3 regions of the Arthrobacter sp. DNA4 genome follow, and region 1 is predicted to be linked to each of the others. Evidence: riboswitches for the same ligand, from Rfam matches in the RefSeq annotation. Region 1 holds a riboswitch; each other region holds the start of a gene.
What was found. A riboswitch is a leader RNA that binds a small molecule or an ion and turns the genes downstream of it on or off. The one in region 1 is predicted to bind thiamine pyrophosphate.

Region 1 (5,566 bases):
CGACGATTCCTCCAGCCGCCGCCGGCGCCGCAGCCGTGGCCGCAGGGGCCGCAGCCGCATTGGCGACAGGACGGAAGAGGACAACGAGGACGGCAGCGATGAGGCTGACGCCGAGGACGGGGCTGACGAGGATACCGACGGCCAGCTCGAGGACGGTGTAACCTCCCGCCGCCGGCGGCGCCGCCGCCGCGGGGACCAGGACCTTGAGCTCACGGGCGGCGGGGATGACGACCCGCCCAACACGGTGACCAGGGTCCGTGCCCCGCGTGCCGTCAGTGAAGCACCCGTGAGCAACCGCGTGACCAGCGTGAAGGGCTCCACCCGCCTGGAGGCCAAGAAGCAGCGCCGCCGCGAATCCCGCGACACCGGCCGGCGCCGTACGGTCATCACCGAGGCCGAGTTCCTGGCGCGCCGGGAGTCCGTGGACCGGCAGATGATCGTCCGCCAGCGCGACGACAGAATCCAGATCGCCGTCCTCGAAGACGGTGTCCTGGCCGAACACTTCGTGTCCAAGACCCAGCAGGACTCGCTGATCGGCAACGTGTACCTGGGCAAGGTCCAGAATGTGCTGCCGTCCATGGAGGCCGCATTCGTGGACATCGGGCGCGGCCGCAACGCCGTCCTGTACGCAGGTGAGGTCAACTGGGAAGCCGTGAACCTCGAGGGCAAGCAGCGCCGCATCGAAAACGCGCTGAAATCCGGTGATACCGTCCTGGTCCAGGTGACCAAGGACCCGGTGGGACACAAGGGCGCCCGCCTCACCAGCCAGATCTCCCTGCCCGGCCGTTACCTGGTGTACGTACCCGGCGGCTCCATGACCGGCATCTCCCGCAAGCTGCCCGACGTCGAACGCAACCGGCTCAAGCGCATCCTCAAGGACCGGCTGCCCGAACACGCCGGCGTCATTGTCCGCACCGCGGCCGAGGGCGCTTCCGAGGAAGAGCTGACGCACGACATCAACAGGCTGCGCGCCCAGTGGGAAGGCATCGAAAGCCAGTCCGCGTCCACCAAGATCCTGGCCCCCGAGCTGCTCTACGGCGAACCCGATCTCACCATCAAGGTGGTCCGCGACGTCTTCAACGAGGACTTCTCCAAGCTCATCGTTTCCGGTGAGGAAGCCTGGGACACCATCGAGGCCTACGTCACCTACGTGGCGCCGGACCTTGTGGGCCGCCTTGAGAAGTGGACCAAGGACCAGGACATCTTCGCCGCCTGGCGCATCGACGAGCAGATCCACAAGGCACTTGAACGGAAGGTCTTCCTGCCCTCCGGCGGCTCCCTGGTGATCGACCGTACCGAGGCGATGACCGTGGTGGACGTCAACACGGGCAAGTTCACCGGCAGCGGCGGCAACCTCGAGGAAACCGTCACCAAGAACAACCTCGAGGCAGCCGAGGAAGTGGTGCGCCAGCTGAGGCTCCGCGACATCGGCGGCATCATCGTCATCGACTTCATCGACATGGTGCTCGAATCCAACCGCGACCTGGTCCTGCGCCGCCTGGTGGAGTGCCTGGGCCGTGACCGGACCAAGCACCAGGTGGCCGAGGTCACCTCACTCGGCCTGGTCCAGATGACCCGCAAGCGCATGGGTACCGGACTGCTGGAAGTATTTGGCGAGCAGTGCGAGGCCTGCGCCGGCCGTGGCGTTGTGACCCACGACGACCCCGTGGAGCACCGCCGCGCCACCATCGTTGCGGCCGAGCACCACGTCCAGCGCACCGACAACCGGCCCGAGACCCGCACGGAAGCCCGTCCGGAAGGGCAGCGGAGCGACAATGCCCAGCCCGGCGTGCGTCCCGAACGCAAGCGGCGGCGCGGACGCGGCGGGCAGCAGCCCGAAGCGGCCCCGGCACCTGCCGTCCATGTGCACACGGTCCAGCCGGACCCGTCGGACGCCGAGCGGCACGCCAAGGCGGAGGCAACCAGGCTTGCCCTGGCGAACATTGCCGCTGCGGCCCACGCGGCCCACCTGCATGACGACGAGGTGGCGGCAGCCCGGCAGGTGCCTTCTGTGGAGCCTGCGCCGGCGCCCGTCGAGGAGAAGCACGACGCCGACGCCCCGGCACGTCCTGCAGCTGTCCTGACGTTCGGCGGCGAGGAAGTCCCGCTTCCGTTCGTGGAGCACGCTGAGGAACAGCATCCCCAGCCTGCCCTTACCCTGGACCGGCTTGCGGAAGCGTTCGCCCACCTCGGCCAGCCGGCTTCCCCTGTGGAGAACGCGCCTGCCAAGACCGCGGAAGCCGTGAAGGTGCCGGAAACTGTGGCGCCGGAACGGCAGCACGACGACGGGGGAGCGGAAGCGCGCTCCGCCGCAACGGAAGCTGCAGCCGGGAAGGACTACTCCGACCACACGCTGGAGCAGTCGCGGCAACGCAGGCCGCGGCGCCACCGTGCCGCCAGCCGTGCGCAGGGTGCCGCCAACGAGACCGCCGTCCAGCAACACGAAAACGTCCACGCGGCAGGCGCGGGCCATTCGCACGCAGCCAAGGCTCCTGAACCCGTGAAGCCCCAGCTGGCGCCGGCGGAACCGGGCAAGGCGCCTGAGGAGCCCATCATCCTCGGCGTGGGTGTGCCTGCCTCGGAGCTCTAGGTACAGGAGTTTCCGGTCAAACGGACGGCCGCGCAGTAAGGAATCCCCGTCCTGCGGACGATTCCCCCGGGAAGTACCGGGGGAATCGTCCGTGTGGCGGGGATTTCTGCTGCCGGGAGGTTGTTTTTCCCTTGAACCGGGTGCTGTCATCCTTTTTCCTGATGCGGCCTACGGGCTAGGGTGGAAACCGACACGGGGTGCCGCGCAGAAGGCCGGCTGAGATCCAGACCCGTTGAACCTGTCCGGCTAGTACCGGCGAAGGGATGTCTCTTGTCTTCGACCCTTTCCGTGCCCCTGCCTGCCGCCTCCGGCGTCCCCACCGCGCTGCCCTTGGGCCGGGACGTCCCGCGGGTCCTCTCGATCGCGGGCTCCGACCCGTCCGGTGGCGCCGGCATCCAGGCCGACCTCAAAAGCATTGCTGCCCACGGCGGATATGGCATGGCTGCCATCACCGCCCTGACGGCACAGAACACCCGTGGCGTGCAGGCTGTCCACGTTCCTCCGGCCGCTTTCCTGGCCGAACAACTGGACGCGGTCAGCGACGATATCTCCATCGACGCGGTCAAGATCGGCATGCTGGGCGACGAGAGCGTCATCCGCACTGTCCGGCAATGGCTGGAGAAGGTCCGCCCCGCCGTCGTGGTCCTCGACCCGGTGATGGTGGCCACCAGTGGTGACCGGCTGCTGAAGGAATCCGCTGAGGCTGCCCTCCGCGAACTGCTGCCGCTGGCGCACCTCATCACTCCCAACCTCCCGGAGCTTGCCATGCTGGTGGGCGGGGAGCCTGCCGGGACCTGGACGGCGGCGCTGGACCAGGGGAGGCGCCTTGCCGATGCCACCGGGGCCACCGTGCTGGTCAAGGGTGGCCACCTCGCAGGTGCAGACTGCCCGGACGCGCTGGTCAACACGGCCGGCCTCATGTCGCAGGAAGTGGTGGAAGTGCACGGCAAACGAATTTCCACCCGCAACAGCCACGGCACCGGCTGCTCCCTGTCCTCCGCGATGGCCACCGTCCAGGCACGCCTTGGCGACTGGGAGGCATCGCTCCTGACGGTCAAGCCATGGCTGACCGGCGCCCTTGAGAACTCGGAGCAGCTCGAGGTGGGCCGGGGAAACGGCCCCGTGCACCATTTCCACCATGTGCGGCCGGCCCTCGCGGAAGGCGCCTTCGCTGCCCGGCTGTGGACGGAAGCGCAGCAGGACCTGACGGACATCTACGCCCTGGACTTCATCCGCGGCCTGGCCTCCGGAGACCTTGCCGAGAAGGACTTTGCCTACTACCTGGCGCAGGACGCCCTGTACCTGAACGGCTACTCCCGGGTCCTCGCCCGGGCGAGTGCCCTGGCCCCGTCCGAAGCGGAGCAGCTGTTCTGGGCGGGATCCTCGCAGCAGTGCCTGGAAGTGGAGTCGGAGCTGCACCGCTCATGGCTCAGCACCCGCCCTGCCCAGGGCGGACTTGGCCCCGTCACCAAGGCGTATGTTGACCACCTCACCGCAGCGTCGGCGTCGGGCAGTTACGCCGTCCTGGCCGCCGCAGTCCTGCCCTGTTTCTGGCTCTACGCCGAGGTCGGGGAAAAGCTGCACGCCCAGTTCCTTGCCTCGGGAGAGCCCGACGGCCACGCCTACGCGGCCTGGCTCCGGACCTACGCCGACGAGGGCTTCGCCGAAGCCACCCGGCGGGCCATCGCCATTGTGGACGCGGCGGGGCGGAAGGCCTCCGACCACGAACGGGCGGCGATGGTGACCGCGTTCAAGCAGTCCTGCCGCCTGGAAGTGGAATTCTTCGACGCGCCGAGGCTGCATTCCTGACCCCTTCGGGCAGCACCGCCGCTATCATGGAGGGGCATGGTTGCGGTGCAGCTTGTCGGGGTGTGGTTACTACCACAGCCGGGCCGCCGGAACCAGCCTCATTTGCGGCCGTAGATGGATTTAGCGTATTCTGGATCTTCGGTGCTTACGCCAACACTTGGGTTATGACCCCACGGCGTTGAGGCACAGCGAGAATCCTGGCTTTTCCGAGTCGGCTCCGCACGCAAATTTTGTAATAAACGTCGAGAGAAGTGAGTTCCCAAGTGGTGTACGCGATTGTCCGCGCAGGCGGCCGCCAAGAGAAGGTTTCCGTTGGAGACTTCGTTACCCTGAACCGCGTCGCCGGTGGAGTAAGCAGCACCATCGAGCTGCCCGCACTGCTCCTGGTTGATGGTGACAAGGTCACCTCCGCCGCCGCTGACCTGGCCAAGGTAACTGTTACGGCTGAAATCCTCCAGGACCTGCGTGGTCCTAAGATTGTCATCCAGAAGTTCAAGAACAAGACCGGCTACAAGAAGCGCCAGGGTCACCGCCAGGAACTGACCAAGGTCAAGATCACCGGCATCAAGTAACCACCGGTTACTGTTCAGGTATTTCAACAGATTCCCCAGAATTTAGAGGCAGGCATTTCAGATGGCACATAAAAAGGGCGCGAGCTCCACTCGCAACGGTCGCGATTCCAACGCTCAGTACCTCGGCGTCAAGCGCTTCGGCGGCCAGGTTGTTTCCGCAGGCGAGATCATCGTCCGCCAGCGTGGCACCCACTTCCACCCGGGCGCCGGCGTTGGCCGTGGCGGGGATGACACCCTGTTCGCACTGACCCCGGGCGCCGTTGAATTCGGCACCCGCCGCGGTCGTCGCGTGGTCAACATCGTTGCTGCTGCAGCTGCAGAGTAACAACCAGTTCTGAAGCGGTGGAGCGGGCCTGAGGGTCCGCTCCACTGTTCTTTTAACAGCATTACAATCGTTGTGGCGTCCCCGGGCGCCATATAAACAGCACCTGAGGAGATCCACGTGGCCAGCTTTGTAGACCGGGTAGTACTGCATGTATCCGGCGGAACCGGCGGCCATGGTTGCGTCTCCGTCCACCGCGAGAAGTTCAAGCCGCTCGGCGGGCCCGACGGCGGCAACGGCGGCAATGGCGGTGACGTGATCCTTCGCGTGGAC
Region 2 (5,566 bases), 1.5 Mb from region 1:
TCTCCATGAATTCGATGGGCACCCGCCGCACGGTGACCTCGGAGTTGGTCACGATGCCGGCCGTGATGAGGCTCATGGCCTCGATGGGGTCCTCGGAGGGGAAGTATTCAATCTCGGCGTCAATTTCCGGCTGCCCGGTGATCTTCAACGTGGTGGTGCCCACGCCCTCAATGGTGACGCCCAGCATCTGCAGGTAGAAGCACAGGTCCTGCACCATGTAGTTGGGGCTGGCGTTGCGGATCACGGTCGTTCCGGCGCGGTGCGCGGCGGCCATGATCGCATTTTCGGTGACGGTGTCCCCGCGTTCGGTGAGGACGAAGGAGCGGTCCCGGGTATCGGCAGGCGGCGCCTGCACGGTGTAGAACCCTGCCGTGGCCTCCACTGACAGGTCGAACTCGCGCAGTGCCTGCATGTGCGGCTCCACGGTCCGGGTGCCCAGGTCGCAGCCGCCGGCGTAGGGAAGCCGGTACTCCCGGGACTCATCCAGCAGGGGGCCCAGCAGCATGATGACGCTGCGGGTCCGGCGTGCCGCGTCCACGTCCATGGCATCCAGGTCCAGGACGGCAGGGCGGCGCAGGCGGAGATCCGTGTCATTGAGCCAGGTGCACTCGACGCCAATGCTGGTCAGCACCTCGACGATGCGGTTGACTTCCTCGATCCGGGCCAGGCGGCGCAGCACGGTGGTGCCCCTGTTGATCAGGCTGGCGCACAGCAGGGCCACGCCGGCGTTTTTGCTGCTGTTGACGTCGACGGCCCCTGACAGGGTGCGGCCGCCTTCCACCCGCAGGTGCGTCATCTGCGGCTTGGCCACGTTCACGATGCTGCGGTCAAAGATGTTTTCCAGCCGCTGGATCATTTTCAGGCTCAAGTTCTGCTTGCCCTGTTCCATCCGGGCCACGGCGCTCTGGCTGGTGCCGAGTTCGGCGGCCAGTTGCCCCTGGGTCCACCCCTTCTCGCTCCGGGCGTCCCTCAGCATGGCGGCAACGTGTTCAGCGGTTTCCTGGGTCATACGGCGAATATATCATAAATGAGTTATCCGGGATCCATCGCAGCTACCTACCGGCCCGGAAGGGGATCCCAGGAGGGCGGTACCCATTCGGTGCGATAGGGAGCCCTGCCTGGCCCCCGACCGCATGGCTTAACTCCCCAGCCACACCATATTCCAGGTACCGGCGGTAACAGCTGCGAAAAGGGCGAGCCCGGCCACCAGGACGCCGCCTGCCACCACCCAAAGGTCCAGCGGGCTGAAGGTGGACACCCGGGCCCAGGTCCGCGGGCCGCCGCCAAAACCCCTCGCCTCCATGGTCACCGCGAGCCTCGATGCACGGCGGATGGCCTGGACCAGCAGCCCGAAACTTTGCCCCAGCGTGGCCTTCACCCGCTGGCCCAGGCTGCCGCGGGCACCCACGCCGCGGGCACGCCGCGCCATCCCGATGGTCTGCCATTCCTCGGCCATGAGCCCCACCAAACGCATCGCTGCGAGGGTTCCCAGGACGAACCGGTGCGGCAGGCGTGCCTTCTGCGCGAGCGCGTCGGCGAGGTCGGTCGGATCGGTGCAGCTCATCAGGAGCACTGCCGGGAGGGCGATCGCAAAACCGCGCAACAGGAATCCGATGCCCAGCTGGAGGGACCCCTCGCTCATGGTCCAGATGCCGGCATCGAGCAGGATCCTGCCGCTGTCCGGCGCCAGGATGGAGGTGCTCCAGCCTCCCACGGCAGCGGCGAGGATCAGCGGCCAGCCGCGCTGCCACAGCAGGGACAAGGTGAGTCCGGCCAGGGGAAACAGCAGAAGTTCGAACACCAGGGCAACGGACGCCGACACCCAGTCGATGGACAGCGCCAGGACGGCCGTGATGAGCAGGACCGCCGCGAACTTGCTCAAAGGGTTAGCGCGGGCAAGGAGGGCGTGGTTGCCGCTCAAGGTGAGTTGCTGCCTCATGGCGCCACCACTTCGGCCGCGGCCATCCGCAGTTCCGCACCGCCCAGCGCCTCCGTGAATTCGGCATCATGGGTCACGGCAACCACTGCAGTGCCCGCATCAAGGAGCTCGGACAGGAACGATGCCAGTTCGGCCCAGGTATTGGCATCCTGGCCGAACGTGGGCTCGTCCAGGATCAGCACCTGGGGGCTGGCGGCCAGGACGGTGGCAACGGACAAGCGCCGCTTCTCACCGCCGGAGAGCGTATAGGGGTTGGCATCCACCAGCTGGGTAAGCCGCAGCCGCTCCAGCAGTTCCTCAACCCGGTCCTCGCCGTGCCCCAGGTGCCGGGGGCCGAAGAGCAGCTCGTCGAGCACCTTTCCGGTGACGAACTGGTGCTCCGGCTCCTGGAATACCGTGCCCACCCGCGAAATCAGCTGCTCGGCCTTCCACTTGTAGGGATCGATGCCGGCACCGCGGCTGAGGTCCAGCGTCGCGGACACTTTTCCGGACACCGGCTCAAGCAGCCCGCCGAGGGTCAGCGCGAACGTGGACTTGCCGGCGCCGTTGGCGCCGGTGATGGCAAGGGCCTGCCCGGCGCGGACCTGCGCGGCCACGCCTTCCTGGACCGGGACAGGCAGGATCTTCCGGAAGCCTTTGCGGCGGGGGCGTTCGCGGGAGACGCCCAGCTGCTCTGCGGCCAGCAGGAGGCTGCCTGCGCCGGGAGCCGGGACGGCGGCGCGGGCACGTGTGGCCGGCACGTACCCGGGTACCCAGACGCCCGCTGCGGCGAGCATGCTCCGCGCCTCCGTAAGTACTCGGTCCGGCGGCCCGTCCAGGAGCACTGCAGGATCGGCGGCGGAGCCCGGCTGCAGGACCACGATCCGGTCCACCAGGTCCTTCCAGACGGACACCCGGTGCTCCACCACCACCAGCGTCGCCCCGGTTTTGTCCAGGGAGCGGGCCACGGCGTCGCGGACCTCCAGCACGCCGTCCGGGTCCAGGTTGGCGGTGGGCTCGTCCAGCAGGATCAGTCCGGGACGCATCGCCAGGATGCCCGCCAGCGCCAGGCGCTGCTTTTGGCCGCCGGACAGGGCCGACGTCGGGTGGTCCAGCGGGAGGTGGGCGAGCCCGACGTCGGCAAGTGCCTCGTGAACGCGCGGCCAGATGGCGTCGCGGGGCACCGCAAGGTTTTCGGCGCCGAAGGCGACGTCGTCCCCCACCCGCGACAGGACCACCTGGGTCTCCGGGTCCTGCTGCATGAGACCGGCACGGCCGCGCCGTGCCCGGGGCGGGGCTCCGTCCACCAGCAGCGAACCGGACTCGTCGGCGTCGCCTGCCTCGCCGTCGTCGTTGATGTCTCCCAGGACGCCGGCCAGGGCGTGCAGCAGGGTGGACTTCCCGGCGCCGGAAGGCCCCAGCAGGAGCACCCGCTCCCCGGGGGCGATGTCCAGGTCAAGGCCGTGGACGGCGGGCTTGGCCCTTCCGGCGTGCCGCCAGCCCCATCCGCGGGCGGCGATGGCGGCAGGCCGGACCGTGCCGGAGGCGTCCTGGGAGGATGCCATCAGGAGAAGACGGGCTCCGTGGCAGCCTTGCGGGACGCGAAGGAGCCCAGCACGCCGGTGCGGGCCAGGCCGCGGGTGGCAAGCCAGGACAAAGCGCCAGCCAGGATGGCCCCGGAAAGGGTGGTCAGCACGATGTAGGCGAGCTTGTCCGCGCCGGAGTAGGCAATGTTCCAGCCCCACGGCGCAAACGAGTCATTCAGTCCGCAGAAGAACCCTGCCGCGGCGCTTACCAGCAGCGATACGGGCAGGTTGAACTTGCGGTAGACGAAGATCGCGAAAATGATTTCCGCGCCCAGGCCCTGGATGAAACCCGAGAACAGGACCGAGGCGCCGTACTGGGAACCCATCAGCAGTTCGCCGGTTGCGGCTACAGTCTCGCAGAACAGGGCGGCTCCGGGCTTGCGGATGATGAGCATGCCCAGCACCCCGGGAATCATCCAGCCGCCGGCGAGCAGTCCGGTCAGGGGCGGGTAGGCGGCGTTCATGGGGGCGGACAGTGCGGCGGCACCCTGGTCCCATGCCCAGAAGATGACGCCGCCCGCGATGGCCACCAGCGCGGCGACGACGATGTCCACGACGCGCCAGGACTTACTGGTGGTCTTCTTGATTGCTGCAGTGCTCATGTGATCCTCCTGGGAAACAGGAGGGGAAAGTGGACCCGGGTGCAGGCCTGTGGCCGTGCATCCGCGACACTTTGAGAACTCGACTCCCTTGCGCCGGTACTAACCGGATCAGGTTCGAGGGTCTGCGGCTGTCCGCACTCTCAGCGCCCACCTGCGGTGCCCGGCCTGTGCCAGGATGCCCGACGGCGGCGCTCCCCTGTCGTTTTTAGTGTTGCTTGTGGTTGGGTAACGCTGTCTATTTTGCCCAGTTGGGCGTGGTCAAGTTTACACCTGGCAGGAGTAGATTGAGGGCCATGACCGCCAATCCACCGGATGTAACCGGGTTCGATCCTGATTCCAGCGACGCCCAGCCGGAGGGCTCACTGGAGGCGCAGATTGCCCGCATCGAGGCAGAGGTCCGTGAGCTCCAGTTCCCCGGCTTCTCGCTGGATGATTCGTTGAACCTGGGCCTGCTCCTCGTTGAACTGGGCAAGGAGCGGTCATTGCCCATCGCCATCGACATCGCCAAGGGTGACCAGGTGCTGTTCCATGTCGCACTTCCGGGCGCCACGCCCGACAACGGCCACTGGATCCGGGCCAAGCAGCGCACTGCCCTGCGGTACGAGGTGCCCTCCCTCCTGGTGGGACTGCGCGGCCGGCTGGGCGGCGGCCGGATCGAGGACAACGCCTGGTTCGACCAGTCCCGCTATGCGGCACACGGGGGCGCGTTTCCGATCCAGGTCACGGGCGTTGGTGTGGTGGCTTCCGTGGCGGTGTCCGGCTTGCCGCAGCTTCAGGACCACGAACTGGCGGTGGAGGCACTGCGCGACATCCTGGGTTCGGCTCTGGACGAGTAGCGCCGGTTGACCCGGCGCAGCGGGACACGCACCGGTACTTGCCAAGCGGCCCCGGGCTGCTTAGCTTTTATTAGTAATCATGCTTACTATGTTGTCCCCCGGGGTACGACCACCACAGGGAATGGGAGCACCATCGGCGGCCGTTCCCCGAACCGGCGCGGCAACCAAGGAGCACCATGAGAATCCCGGACACCAGAGGTCCCATCAGCAGCGCCCTCTTTGCGGCCCTGTCCAAGGCCCCTGATGCTGCCACTCCGGAGCTGGACGGGCTGTACCGGCTGGTGGCGGCGCAGGTGGCGGGTACCGGTGACATCATTGCCGACGAAGACATCCAGCTGTCACTCTTTTGCCTGTACGAACTGCACTACTCGGGCCTGGACGGGGTCAGCGACGCTTGGGAGTGGGAACCGGCCCTGATCAGGGTCCGGCGACTGATCGAAGAACCCTTTGAAGCCGCCCTTCGCGCCGCCGCACGCCAAACCGCCGGTAATGTCGAACTGCCCGCCGGGATTGCCATGACCAGCGATGCCGTGGCCGACGTCCTTTTCGGCCTCGCCGCTATGGACACCGGCCCGAGCGTTTCCCGCTTCGTGGCACGGAAGGCAAGCCTGGAGCAGCTCAAAG
Region 3 (5,566 bases), 420 kb from region 1:
GTGCGGCGAGGAGGAGTAGGTCTCGACGGGCTCCGGCACACTCAGCCCCAGCGCCTTGTTGATCAGGCCCCAGCGCGGCATGTCGTCCCAGTCCACGAACGTGACGGCGGTGCCCTTGTTGCCGGCACGGCCGGTGCGGCCCACCCGGTGCAGGTAGATTTTCTCGTCTTCCACGCACTGGTAGTTGATGACGTGGGTAACGTCCTCGACGTCGATGCCGCGCGCGGCAACGTCCGTGGCCACCAGGACGTCCACCTTGTTGTTGCGGAACGCCCGCAGCGCCTGCTCCCGGGCGCCCTGGCCCAGGTCGCCGTGGATGGCGGCGGCCGCGAAGCCGCGGTCCACAAGTTCCTCGGCCACCTTCGCTGCGGTGCGCTTGGTCTTGGTGAAGATGATGGTCCGTCCGCGGCCGCGGGCCTGCAGGATGCGTGCCACCACTTCGGTCTTGTCCATGCTGTGCGCACGGTAGATCAGCTGGCGGATGTCGCGCTTGGTCAGGCCCTCGTCCTCCGGATCCGCGGCGCGGATGTGCGTGGGCTGGGTCATGTAGCGGCGGGCCATGGCGATGACCGGCCCGGGCATGGTGGCGGAGAACAGGAGGGTCTGGCGGACGGCGGGCGTTGCCGCGATCAGCGTCTCCACGTCCGGCAGGAAGCCCAGGTCCAGCATTTCGTCGGCTTCGTCCAGCACCACGATCTTGACGTTCTTCAGGCTCAGGTGCTTCTGCTTGAAAAGGTCGATCAGCCGGCCGGGGGTTCCCACCACTACCTCGACGCCCTGCTTCAACGCCTCCACCTGGGGCTCGTACGCGCGGCCGCCGTAGATGGTGGTGATCCTGGCGTTGCGCTTGCGCGCCGCCGTTTGAAGGTCGTTGGCTACCTGGACGGCCAGTTCACGGGTGGGAACAATGACCAGGGCCTGCGGTGCGCCGGGCACGGCCAGCTTGGCGTAGCCCGGATCATCCTGCCCGATCACGCGCTGCAGCGCCGGAATGCCGAAGCCCAGGGTCTTGCCGGTACCGGTCTTGGCCTGGCCGATGATGTCGTGGCCGCCCAGGGCGACCGGCAGGGTCATGGCCTGGATGGGGAAGGGGTGGGTGATGCCGGCGTCGGCCAGGGATTCGACGATGTCTGCGCGGACGTTGTAGTCGGCGAAGGACTTCTCCGCGATCTCGTGCGGCGTCTCGTCGGAGATGATGGTTTCTTCCGGCTCGATGGTTTCCGTGCCGGACTCATCGCTCAGGAGCTGGTGGGTATGCAATTCACTCACAGGGGAGTTTCCTTATTCATTTGGGCAATGGCGCTGCCTGCTCAACGGGCCGGCCAAGGCTGGCCGCTCCGGAGCACGCTCAGGCGCGCAAGCGATTCCAGTGGAAGCCGATCGCGGGCTATCTAAATGCTGGCACTGGTGACCAACGGGTAAATCTCAAGATCGCGTAGGGGCGGGCTTGTTGGTTTCAAATCAAGGAAATCAACGACCGGGCATCCAGTTCTACCCCTCCAGTCTAGCCGTACGGGCGCGGAAACACGGTTTCGGGCCGCCAGGGGCGCCCGCCGGCCTCTCAGGAAACGAGTTCGAAGTGGATCTGCCGGGTGGTGATGTCCGAGGAAACCAGCCGGACGCGGACCTTGGTGCCGGACTCCAGTTCGCCCGCGCAGCGTGCAGTCACCGCAGGTTCGGCGATCTGGATGATCCCCGAATTTCCGTTGCCGTTGCCGTTCTTCCCGTTCCCGTTTCCATTCTTGCCGTTTCCGTTGCCGTTTCCGTTTTGCGGCTTGGATCCGGAAATGACGATGGCATCAAACTCCTGCCCGATGTGGTTCAGCAGCAGCGCCGCTTCCACGGTATCCAGGGCCAGGCGTTCCATTCGGGAGGCCAGCTGGTCCGATCCCGCCATGATGCCCGGGAGCAGCGGCAGGGCCTCCCGCGCCCAGCCGGGGACGTTGCCGCCGTTGCTCAGGGCCTCGCAGATGACCAGCACGAAGCGGTCCACCAGGCGGCGCAGCGGCGCGGTGGTGTGGGCGTAGGCGGCGCCGATGGCCGACTGGATGCCGTCTTCGGGGACAGTGCCATCGAAGGCGGTGTAGGACGCGCCACGGAACAGCATGCCGGCTGAGTGCATGATGGCCAGCTGCCGGGGATCGGTGGGATCGAGCGACCGGAGGTACTCGCCGTAGCTGACTTCCCCGTCCCACGGCCTGCCCAGCACCTCGGTCTGCAGCCGGAAATGCCGCAGGGACCGTTCATCCGGTGCGGGCATGGTGCGCAGGATGCCCACTTTGCCCTCCAGCATGAGCTGTGCGGCGGCCATTCCGGTCATCAGGGAAATCTGCGCATTCCAGTCCTCCACGGGAAGCTGCGGAACAGCGTCGATCCGGTAGCCGCCGTCGGGCAACTGGACGATCTCCTGCTCAGGCATGTTCAGGCTGGCGCCCCCGCGTGCCCGTTCCAGCGCCACCCGCTTCAGCCCCACCTCGCGGAGCAGCCCCAGCACGGGCGAGGCAGTCCCGGCGTCAAGATCGGCCTGGGCGCCTTTGTAGCTGAGCTTGTCACGGCTGATGACCCGCGCCCGCCGGACGCCCACGGACAGCACTGTCGCGTCGCCGTCGAGCGTGAAGTCCCAGACGAAAGCCGAACACTCCTGGCCGGGCAACAGGCTTCCGGCGCCCTCGCTGATCACCTCGGGGTGCAGCGGGATCCGGCCGTCCGGGGCGTAGAACGTCTGTCCGCGGCGCCGGGTTTCGGCGTCCAGCGGGCCGCCCGGAGCAACGAACGCCGGAACGTCGGCGATGGCGTACATGACCCGGTAGCCGTTTCCGTCCCGTTCGATGAACACTGCCTGGTCCAGGTCCGTGGAGGACGCCGGATCGATGGTCACGAACTCGACGGCGGTCAGGTCGTAGGACGGCAGTTTCAGCGCCGCGATGGCGGCCCGGGCGTCTTCCACTGCTTCGGCGGGGTACGGCCCCGGCAGTTCAAGTTCCGTCCGCAGCAGGCCCAGCGCCTCTTCCAGGGCGTTCTTGTGGTCATGGACGTTGGGGGCCAACCGATGATGTGACACAAAAATCAGCGTATCCCCAAGTCCCGGAATTAAGCAGGCTCAGGAGCCGGTGCCGTCCAGCGCGTCGAGCAGGGAGGCGGCGGCGGCCGCGGGGTCGGGTGCCTCCGTGATGGCGCGGACCACCACGATCCTGCCGGCACCCGCCTCCACCACGTCCCGGACGTTTCCGTGGTCGATGCCGCCGATGGCAAACCACGGCACGGGATCTCCGGCCTGCCGGGAGGCTTCGGCGGCATATGTCACCAGTTCAGGGCCGACGGCGGCCCTGCCGGGTTTGGTGGGTGTGGCCCAGACCGGACCCACGCAGAAATAGTCCAGCCCTGACGGCCCAACCGTTGCGGCCAAGGCGGCGTCCACCTGGTCGGTGGTGTGGCTGGAGAGTCCAATGGCCGCGTTTCCGTTGACCAGCGTCCGTGCTGCCGGCAGCGGAAGGTCCTTCTGGCCAATGTGGAACACCGGTGCCCCGGACAGCACGGCGATGTCCGCACGGTCGTTGACGGCCCAGAGCCGGCCGTGGCGTACCGCTGTTTCCTTCAGGACCGCCAGGAGGTCCAGTTCCTCTGCGGCCTCGATGGTCTTGTCGCGCAGCTGGATGATGTCCACGCCGCCGGCAAACGCGGCGTCAACGAACTCCGCGAAATCGCCGCGCGCCGTCCGTGCGTCGGTGCAGAGGTACAGGCGGGTTGCCTTGAGGGCGTCGCTGTGGGGCGTTGGCAACTTCGGCGGTGAGGGCCGCGGTGGCTGGAGCGTGGGGGCGGCGGGCAGGGATGAGGCGGACACATTCATGCCTGCAAGCCTAGTTCCTCTAAACTGGGCAGGTACTGCGGGAGCCTGCGGCAGCTGTCACAAAGCGCCGGGCTGAGAGGGCGTCAGAGCCGACCGCTTGACCTGATCCGGTTAATGCCGGCGTAGGGAAGGAACCACATGCGCAACCCCGTTGACAATGTCCCCGGGCCCGCCCATACCGGCATCCAGTCCACCGTCCGGGCCGACGTCGCCGTCATCGGCGGGGGAGTGGTGGGCCATGGCATCGCCTGGGAGGCGCAGCGTTCCGGACGCTCCGTTGCCCTGATCGATGACGCACCCGGAAACGGTGCCAGCTGGGCCGCCGCGGGCATGCTTGCCCCGGTCAGCGAACTTCACTACCAGGAGGAGGACCTCCTGGAACTGATGCTTGAGGCATCGTCCCGCTGGCCCGGGTTCGCCGCGGGGATCGCCGGCGCGACGGGGGCGGATTGTGGATACCTGACGACGCCGACACTCGCCGTGGGTGCCGACGCCGCGGACCGCCGCGCGCTGATGGACCTCCGCGCGGTACAACAGGCCAACGGACTGGGGGTGGAGCCCCTGGCCGTGCGCGAAGCCCGCAAACGCGAACCGCTGCTCAGTCCCGCCATCGCCTGCGCCCTGGACACACCCGCAGACCACCAGGTGGATCCCCGGCGCCTGGTGGCAGCCCTGCGGCTGGCCCTCGCGGGCGCTGCTCTTAGGTCCCCGGAGCTGGCCGCCGCCGGAGCGGTGGACGGGTATGCCGTACCCGACCGGGCCGCCGGCCTGCTGTGGGAGGGCGGAACGGTTACCGGTGCCAGCCTCGCCGGCGGCGGCACCGTCCTGGCGGCGGAAACCATCGTGGCCAACGGCCTGCAGGCAGGGGACCTTGGGGGCCTGCCCGACGGCCTCGACCTGCCACTGCGCCCAGTCCACGGGGACATCCTCCGCCTCGCCGTTCCGCAGCACCTCCAGCCCCTGGTGACCTCCACGGTGCGCGGCCTGGTTCACGGCGTCCCCGTCTACATCGTCCCCCGGCAGGACGGAACCGTGGTGATAGGGGCAACCCAGCGCGAGGACGCGCTCTCCGATGCCGTGAGCGCCGGAGGCGTCTACCAGCTGCTGCGGGACGCGCAGGCGCTGGTGCCCGCCGTCGCCGAACTGGAACTGCTCGAGTGCACCGCCCGGGCCCGCCCCGGTACCCCTGACAACGCGCCCCTGCTGGGCCGCGTGCGGGTGGATCCGGGGTCCGGAAACCCTGCCGACGGGCACGTCCCGGGACTCATCATCGCCACCGGGTTCTTCCGGCACGGCGTCCTGCTCACACCCGCCGCAGCCGCCATCTGCACGGCGCTGCTGGACGGTACATCCGATTCCCGCTGGGCGCCCTTCAGCCCGGAGCGGTTCTCCCGGCCGGCGGCAGCCGCCACCACACCCCACATCAAGGAGACAGCGTGAACATCACCCTGAACGGAAATACGCACGAGGTGGCCGACGGCGCCTCCATCACCACGCTCGTCAGCCAGGTCACCGGGCGCCCGCTGGCACCCAACGGACAGGCGACGGACGGCGGGAAACTGGGCGTCGCCGTCGCGCATAATGCCCAGGTGGTGCCGCGCAGCCAATGGTTCGCCACCGCGCTCGCCGAGGGCGACGATATTGAACTTGTCACTGCAGTACAGGGAGGCTGACGCCATGACCGAAACCAACACCATCAACCCCGCCGGAAACGCGGGT

Region 2: another riboswitch for thiamine pyrophosphate. It lies ahead of NMQ03_RS19310 (ECF transporter S component); the one in region 1 lies ahead of thiD (bifunctional hydroxymethylpyrimidine kinase/phosphomethylpyrimidine kinase).
Region 3: another riboswitch for thiamine pyrophosphate. It lies ahead of NMQ03_RS14185 (FAD-dependent oxidoreductase); the one in region 1 lies ahead of thiD (bifunctional hydroxymethylpyrimidine kinase/phosphomethylpyrimidine kinase).

What each region holds. Positions count from the first base shown of each region.
Region 1 is NZ_CP101466.1:2,669,712-2,675,277, reverse strand. Features, by position in the region: gene NMQ03_RS12285 (Rne/Rng family ribonuclease) at 1-2,590, shown strand, start outside; TPP riboswitch at 2,774-2,871, shown strand; gene thiD (bifunctional hydroxymethylpyrimidine kinase/phosphomethylpyrimidine kinase) at 2,879-4,399, shown strand; gene rplU (50S ribosomal protein L21) at 4,663-4,971, shown strand; gene rpmA (50S ribosomal protein L27) at 5,033-5,296, shown strand; gene obgE (GTPase ObgE) at 5,414-5,566, shown strand, end outside.
Region 2 is NZ_CP101466.1:4,162,951-4,168,516, forward strand. Features, by position in the region: gene NMQ03_RS19295 (UDP-N-acetylglucosamine 1-carboxyvinyltransferase) at 1-1,009, opposite strand, end outside; gene NMQ03_RS19300 (energy-coupling factor transporter transmembrane protein EcfT) at 1,139-1,939, opposite strand; gene NMQ03_RS19305 (ABC transporter ATP-binding protein) at 1,936-3,483, opposite strand; gene NMQ03_RS19310 (ECF transporter S component) at 3,483-4,106, opposite strand; TPP riboswitch at 4,174-4,314, opposite strand; gene NMQ03_RS19315 (heme-degrading domain-containing protein) at 4,400-4,942, shown strand; gene NMQ03_RS19320 (iron-containing redox enzyme family protein) at 5,119-5,566, shown strand, end outside.
Region 3 is NZ_CP101466.1:3,092,133-3,097,698, reverse strand. Features, by position in the region: gene NMQ03_RS14200 (DEAD/DEAH box helicase) at 1-1,269, opposite strand, end outside; gene NMQ03_RS14195 (RNB domain-containing ribonuclease) at 1,562-3,061, opposite strand; gene thiE (thiamine phosphate synthase) at 3,101-3,847, opposite strand; TPP riboswitch at 3,875-3,993, shown strand; gene NMQ03_RS14185 (FAD-dependent oxidoreductase) at 3,986-5,287, shown strand; gene thiS (sulfur carrier protein ThiS) at 5,284-5,520, shown strand; gene NMQ03_RS14175 (thiazole synthase) at 5,525-5,566, shown strand, end outside.